DNA from 2 places in the Paenibacillus taichungensis genome. Region 1 is predicted to be linked to the other one. Evidence: a T-box and tRNA genes for the amino acid it is inferred to sense, from the RefSeq annotation. Region 1 holds a T-box; the other holds one or more tRNA genes.
The links. The T-box of region 1 lies ahead of ACR1R9_RS02385 (valine--tRNA ligase). A T-box ahead of a tRNA ligase gene usually reads a tRNA of that ligase, here a tRNA-Val.
Positions count from the first base shown of each region.

Region 2: it encodes a tRNA-Val, which carries the amino acid that the T-box ahead of ACR1R9_RS02385 (valine--tRNA ligase) is inferred to sense. The anticodon was not compared.

Region 1 is NZ_CP194720.1:506,634-510,049, reverse strand. It holds gene ACR1R9_RS02385 (valine--tRNA ligase) at 1-1,923, opposite strand, end outside; T-box leader at 1,982-2,261, opposite strand; gene ACR1R9_RS02380 (LysM peptidoglycan-binding domain-containing protein) at 2,420-3,416, opposite strand, start outside.
Region 2 is NZ_CP194720.1:1,238,370-1,241,785, reverse strand. It holds gene ACR1R9_RS05750 (NADH-dependent flavin oxidoreductase) at 1-1,013, opposite strand, end outside; gene ACR1R9_RS05745 (winged helix-turn-helix transcriptional regulator) at 1,141-1,476, shown strand; tRNA gene ACR1R9_RS05740 (tRNA-Val) at 1,612-1,684, opposite strand; gene ACR1R9_RS05735 (hypothetical protein) at 1,838-2,083, shown strand; gene ACR1R9_RS05730 (GNAT family N-acetyltransferase) at 2,320-2,763, shown strand; gene ACR1R9_RS05725 (DUF3892 domain-containing protein) at 2,874-3,110, shown strand; gene ACR1R9_RS05720 (hypothetical protein) at 3,172-3,416, opposite strand, start outside.

The DNA of each region.
Region 1 (3,416 bases):
TTCTCCAAATTCATATGCTTCGATTAGACGCGTAATATCACGAGAAGTTTCGTTCAGGCGGTGCAAAATCCAGTAATCCGCTGTTCCGAGGTCTCCACTAATATCACGATCTTCATAGGTGAACCCTTCCAGATTCATCAAAGCGAAGCGCGATGCATTCCAGATTTTATTGGCAAAGTTACGAGCCTGTTCAACCCGCTCCCAGCGGAAACGGAGATCCTGACCCGGAGTGCTGCTTGTAGAGATCATGTAACGCATTGCATCTGCACCATATTTCTCAATCACATCCAACGGATCAACACCATTGCCTAGCGATTTGGACATCTTCCGTCCGTCTGCATCACGAACAAGACCGTGCATCAGCACATCCTTGAACGGAACCTCTTCCGTGAACTCCAGAGCGGTAAAGATCATACGAGCCACCCAGAAATAAATAATGTCATACCCTGTTACGAGCACACTTGTCGGGTAATAACGTTTCAGATCTTCCGTATCTTCCGGCCAGCCTAATGTAGAGAATGGCCATAATGCGGAGCTGAACCATGTATCCAGAACGTCTTCATCCTGTCTCAGCTTGCGTCCAGCGTATTCTGGCAATGTTGTCGGATCTTCAGCAGATACAATAACTTCTCCAGTCTCCTCGTCGTACCAGGCAGGAATACGATGACCCCACCACAATTGACGAGAGATACACCAGTCACGAACATTCTCGATCCAGTTCAGATACGTTTTCTCAAAACGATCCGGAACAAAATGAACCCCTTCACCGCTTTGTTGCTTCTCAATCGCTTTTTCCGCGAGTGGCTTCATCTCAACAAACCACTGTGTCGACAAATACGGCTCAACGACAGCTCCTGTACGTTCGCTGTGTCCAACCTGATGCGTATGATCCTCGATGTTGATCAATACGCCCTGTTCTTGCAGGTCGGCAACAATCTGCTTACGGCATTCGCTGCGATCCAGTCCCTGATATTTGCCTGCTTCGGCATTCATCGTACCCGTCTCATCCATCACCGTAATCTGTGGCAGATCATGACGAAGGCCCACTTCGAAGTCATTCGGATCATGAGCAGGCGTAATTTTCACGGCGCCGCTTCCGAAATCTTTATCCACATACTCATCTGCAATAACCGGAATTTCGCGTCCGATAATAGGCAGAACAAGCACCTTGCCAATCATATCTGCGTAACGCTCATCCTTCGGATGAACAGCAACTGCCGTATCTCCCAGCATCGTTTCCGGGCGAGTTGTCGCTACTGTAACATACCCACTTCCGTCTTTGAGCGGATAACGCAGATGGTACAAGTGACCCTGAACTTCTTTATATTCAACCTCAATGTCGGACAGTGCAGTCCGGTTCACCGGGTCCCAGTTAATAATTCGTTTGCCTCGATAAATGAGGCCTTTTTCATACAGTTGAACAAACACTTTACGTACAGCCTGGGATAGACCTTCGTCCAGTGTAAAACGTTCACGCGAGTAATCGAGCGACAAGCCCATTTTGCCCCATTGCTGACGAATGGTTGTTGCGTATTGATCCTTCCAGTCCCATACCTTCTCCAAGAACTTTTCGCGTCCCAGATCATAACGAGTCTGACCTTCTTCACGCAATTTCTGCTCTACTTTAGTTTGTGTAGCAATACCTGCATGGTCAGAACCCGGCAGCCACAGTGCATCATAGCCCTGCATCCGCTTGGTACGAATCAGAATATCCTGCAGTGTAAAATCGAGCGCATGCCCGATATGGAGCATTCCGGTTACGTTCGGGGGTGGGATTACAATCGTATAGGGTTCAGCATCTTTACGCTGACCCGCCTTAAAATATCCATTTTCCATCCAAGTGGAATACCATTTTTGTTCCGCAGCTTTCGGATCATATGTGGTTGGCATTTCTGTTGCAGCTGAATTTTTTTGTTCAGACATGTGTCATTCCTCCGTTACTTATTCATCATCGCCAAAAAACAAAAAAACCTTTCATCCATCAAAGGACGAAAGGTTAGCTTTCGCGGTACCACCTTTGTTTCACGCAGATAGAAAGATAGACTACCGCTTCTATACTTACGTGACACTTCAAGCAGATAACGGCTGCGACCGGCCCATCCTACCTTAGGAATGAATGATACTAAAGTTACTCATCCCTTGTATTCAAACAGGCAACTCCCGGGCGACTTCGATCAGTTGGTTCCTACGGAATTTCCCAGCGCTACAATTCCGCTCTCTGAAAGGTCATACTGTCTACTACTCCCGATCCACGTTGTTCTTCAAAAAACCTAAACACATCATACCCTGCCCGTGCCCGATAGTCAACCTGACAACAGCGGAAAAAGCGCGCTGCAATGCAGGTTGAGGGCAGACAAAGCAAAAACCCGCCATCCTCAAGGGATCACGGGTCGAAATGGTGATTAAACCTGCCTACAGGTTAAGGGATATATAGAATTTGTCCTTCTTCCACAACCTGTTCGGAAAGACGATTATACAACTGGAGCTCTCGGGTACTTAACTGATATCGGTCTGCAATGGTATCGAGCGTCTCTTCACGCTGTACAATGCATAACTTTACTTTACGGAACGGGGTCTGGTCGACAATGGTGCCGAGAAACAGGTTCTTCCACTCGACATCTTCAGGCTGATATGCTTCCTCCTGCAGGACTCCAGCAAGCGCCTCTTGCTCTCGTTCTGCCTCCGCCTCCCGTGTTACTCTGCCAGAGGATAACAAGGAGGAGATGCCAACGCCCTCTTCCTGTTTGGGTGCAGATTCTCTCTTGCTGCCAAAAGCAACCTTAAGCTCCGGCTTGTCTTCCGTCTCAGCCACAGGTTCAGGGATAAACGATTCTTTTTCAGCGGGCTCATTCGTCTCTACCGCTTCAAGAGGAGGTCTGTCTTCCTCCGAAATTTCCGATTCAGACGCTGCAAAGACATCCTGCCAGTTCTCTGACTGCGAACTTGCCGGAACATCTGCAACTGCGTGCTCCTCCTGCTTTGGTTCAGATCGAGCAGATTCAAAATGCCATACGTCTGGTGCTGCCAGTTCATCCGAATGCTGCAGTTCCAGTTTGGAATCGGCCTGCTCCGAATTCCTTAAGTTCGTATGTAAGGTCTCGACGGAAGGCTCGGACCAAACAGACTGCTCTTCAGCCAGAGGAAGCAAAGGCTCAGATTCAGGGTAAGAAGCCAACCTGTCGGCTGTCTCCGCCAAAAAAGACGAAACTGGAGAAGGCGTATCGGACAACACATTCGCTTGCGCTTCATCCTCCTTGTCCCTCAAGGACGAGGACTCTTCGTTTTCAGCTACTATTTTGCTTTGCTCCGCGTTCCCATCCCCTTGCTGCCAGGACTGAAACGGTTCGGAAGAAGCTTGAAATAGATGTTCCTGCTGCAGCTCCTCTTCGCTCCGTTGAAGCAGATACTCCTGAGCA
Region 2 (3,416 bases), 730 kb from region 1:
TCCCCTGCTTTTACCTTCTGTACCCATTTCGGCTCGCGAATCAATTCCCGTCCGAGTGCAGCCAAAGTTGCCCCGGCGTTGATAACTTCTTCTGCGTCTTCCGGCCGCTCAATCGATCCGATACCGATCAGAGGTTTTTTGTGATCCAAAACCCGGACGAATTTAGTTAAGATCGGCTCTTTGTCATCGGGGTGATTTAATGATGTTCGTTTGTAACTTCCCATCGACAGATGAATGTAATCAACTCGCGTGTCTGTCAGAGCCTGGGCAAACGCCAAGGAGTCCTTGAGCTGGATGCCCGGCATATGAATTTCTTCCGGTGAAATCCGATAACCGAGGATGAAAGGTTTATCCGCATGGGCATCGATAACCGATGCAACCTCCTGAATGACTGCCAGCGGAAATCGCATACGATTTTCAAAGCTGCCACCCCACTGATCGGATCGTTGATTGGAATTGACGGAGAAAAATTGCTGCAACAGATACGTATTGGCCCCGTGAAGCTCTACTCCGTCAAAACCAGCTTGTATGGCCCGCAAGGTTGCCCTGCCGAAGTCCTTAATAATGCTTTCGATTTCCTCAGGTGTTAATTCACGCGGCGTCTCCGAGCCGATTGGATGTGCGGCAGCGATTGCACTCGCACTGGTGGGTTGAACACCTCTTAGCGTTTTGGAGTTCGTTTTGCGCCCTGCATGAAAGATTTGCACAATGGCTTTCGTTCCGTCTTTCTGAATGGCCCTTGCAATTTTGGACAGTCCTTTGATTGTAGAATCACTTGCGATGGATAGCTCACCTTCGAAGCCTTTTCCCCCTTCAGTTACGTATGCAACACCCGTAATGATCATACCAGGGCCACCAGCCCGTTCGGCATAATAATCGACTTCATCATTGGTAATTGAACCGTCGAAGAAACTGGACATCGTTGTCATCGGTGCCATGACCACTCTATTTTTTAGCGTAAAACCATTCGCAAATGTATAAGGCTGCAAGAAATTACGATTACTATTTTCCATATATATTCTCTCCCTTTATTAGGCTTGTTCGCCCTTGTCTCTGTTTCATGAGTTATTGTATAGTAGGGTGAAAAAAGAGTATAGTATGCACTTAAAAGGTAGATACTATCTAAAAGGAGAGTGGAATATGGAAACTGCTGAGGAAGTAAACGTTAAACCATTTTCACATGCCATGTCCTTGATCGGCGGAAAATGGAAAATGCATATCTTGTTTTGGTTATGGAAAAAAGAAACATTGCGATATGGAGAATTGAAAAGAGCCTTGGAAGGCATTACGCATAAAATGCTAAGCTCTCAGCTAAAAGAATTAGAGGCCGACCAATTAATTATCCGTACAGAGTATCCACAATTACCGCCAAAAGTAGAATACTCTTTGTCTCGTGAAGGATTAACGCTGATGCCTGTGCTGGAAATTCTCTGCGATTGGGGTAAACAGAATCTTGCTGATTTGCATAAGAGTTAGTGAACGTAGCGCAGCGAAGTATATAGCTTATTTCTTTTAATTTTCGTTCCCAATTGTCCCCCAAGACTTCATCATGTCATCTCAAAAAAACTAAACAAAAGAAAAAAGCCCTTGCTGCGCAAGGACTTTTTGTTATGATCTGTAGTGGGCTCGAACCACTGACCCCTACCCTGTCAAGATAGTGCTCTCCCAGCTGAGCTAACAGATCATGATATCTAATTGTTCTCCAATCAAGTAACAGTATCATACCAAGTAACCGTGTTCATTGTCAATCGTTATATTGGTAATATTTTATTCGAATTGGTGCACAATAAAGGAAAGATTACCATTTTGATGACGAGGTGACTTCCATATGAGGAACATGAAAGAACGTAAACTGCGTTTATTTATCATAGCCAAAAACTTAGCCTGTTTGATTGCGCTTGTTGCATTAATATACGTTTCTGTCGGTTGTAGTTTAGAACGGGATGAACACACTGTACAATTCCAACAGTTGAAAGTACCCAATGAGGTTAATGATGACCTGCCCGTTTGGCTGGATGTGTATTCCAAGTCTGTTGTGCATGACGTTTACTCCCCACAAGGCAATGTTGAAGTCTTACCCTGAGGAACATGATGTCGCATTTCACTCATCTTCGTCCCACTTTTTGGAATATGCCTTCTTGGTCACATAATATAACAAAGCAATCATTCCGGCCGACATCAAAAGTGTGATTGCCATCACTCCCGCCATACCCATGGTTCGCACCTCCTCTCCCAGTATGTTCCAGACTTAACTATACAGGAAAAGCATTTTTTTGTATAATTCAGTCTGATAGCGTAGAGCAGAAAGAAGGTATGGAATTGGCAGCTGAGATTAGTTATGTAACAACTGAAGAACAACTCCAGAAAGCACTGGATATTCGTAATAATGTTTTTGTAATCGAGCAGCAGGTACCTGCTGACATTGAGATTGATCAATATGATATTATCAGTCCTGATGTGCATCACGTATTGTTGAGTAAAGATGGACAGGCTGTAGCCACGGGGCGCCTGATCTATTACACCAAGGATACCGCCAAGATGCAGCGCATCGCTGTACTCAAATCTCATCGTGCGTTCGGTTATGGACGTGTGTTGCTGTTAGCCATGGAAGAACGGGCACGTGAATTGGGATTAGCCTACTCTGTTTTGGACGCGCAATGCCAGGCGCAGAAGTTCTATGAAAAGCTCGGATATGAAGTGATTTCGGAAGAGCCTTTTTATGATGCAGACATTCTGCATGTTCGTATGCAAAAGAGCTTGTAGATATCCTCTGCGTGCGATATGAAGTTATGTTATGCATACTTTTTTTTGATCCGGACAGGCTAAAGAGGTAACCAGATTCCTATTTGGTCAGATAAGGAGAGTGTGACATCATGGATCAAACGACACGCGAAAGCTTCACAGCAGTTCAAAAAAATGGTGACGGCGATCTGACTGCGTTCCAAACTTCATCTGGACGTGTGCTGGATTACCAACAGGCACTGGCAGAAGTAAAAGCAGGAGCAATTGCAGGTGTGAACGTCTTTAAAGGCAAAGACGGCGAAATGTACATTCGCGGCGACGCAGACGGCGACCCAACCAATAACCTTGATCAACTTCCTATCTTCTAATAGATGTTACGATGCCTAACAAGGCGCCAATCCGGCATTCCGGGTTGGCGTTTTTTACGTTTTAATATTCGGTAAAATATTTCACGGCATCGCCAGCAGGCTGGCTTTTGCGAATGGGTTGTGGTGCCTGCTCCCATGCTTGCAAAATGAGTATACCTTCGAGCGTAGACTTGTTCTCCCATACAATATGCTGCCTGCGCTCAAGCTCCAGCAGTGACTCATGAATGAACGCCTTGCTTCTTCCCGTCTTATTCTCCAGCTCATCCATTCGTGGCACTCTGCGCCGCTGGCCTGCATAATTCACAA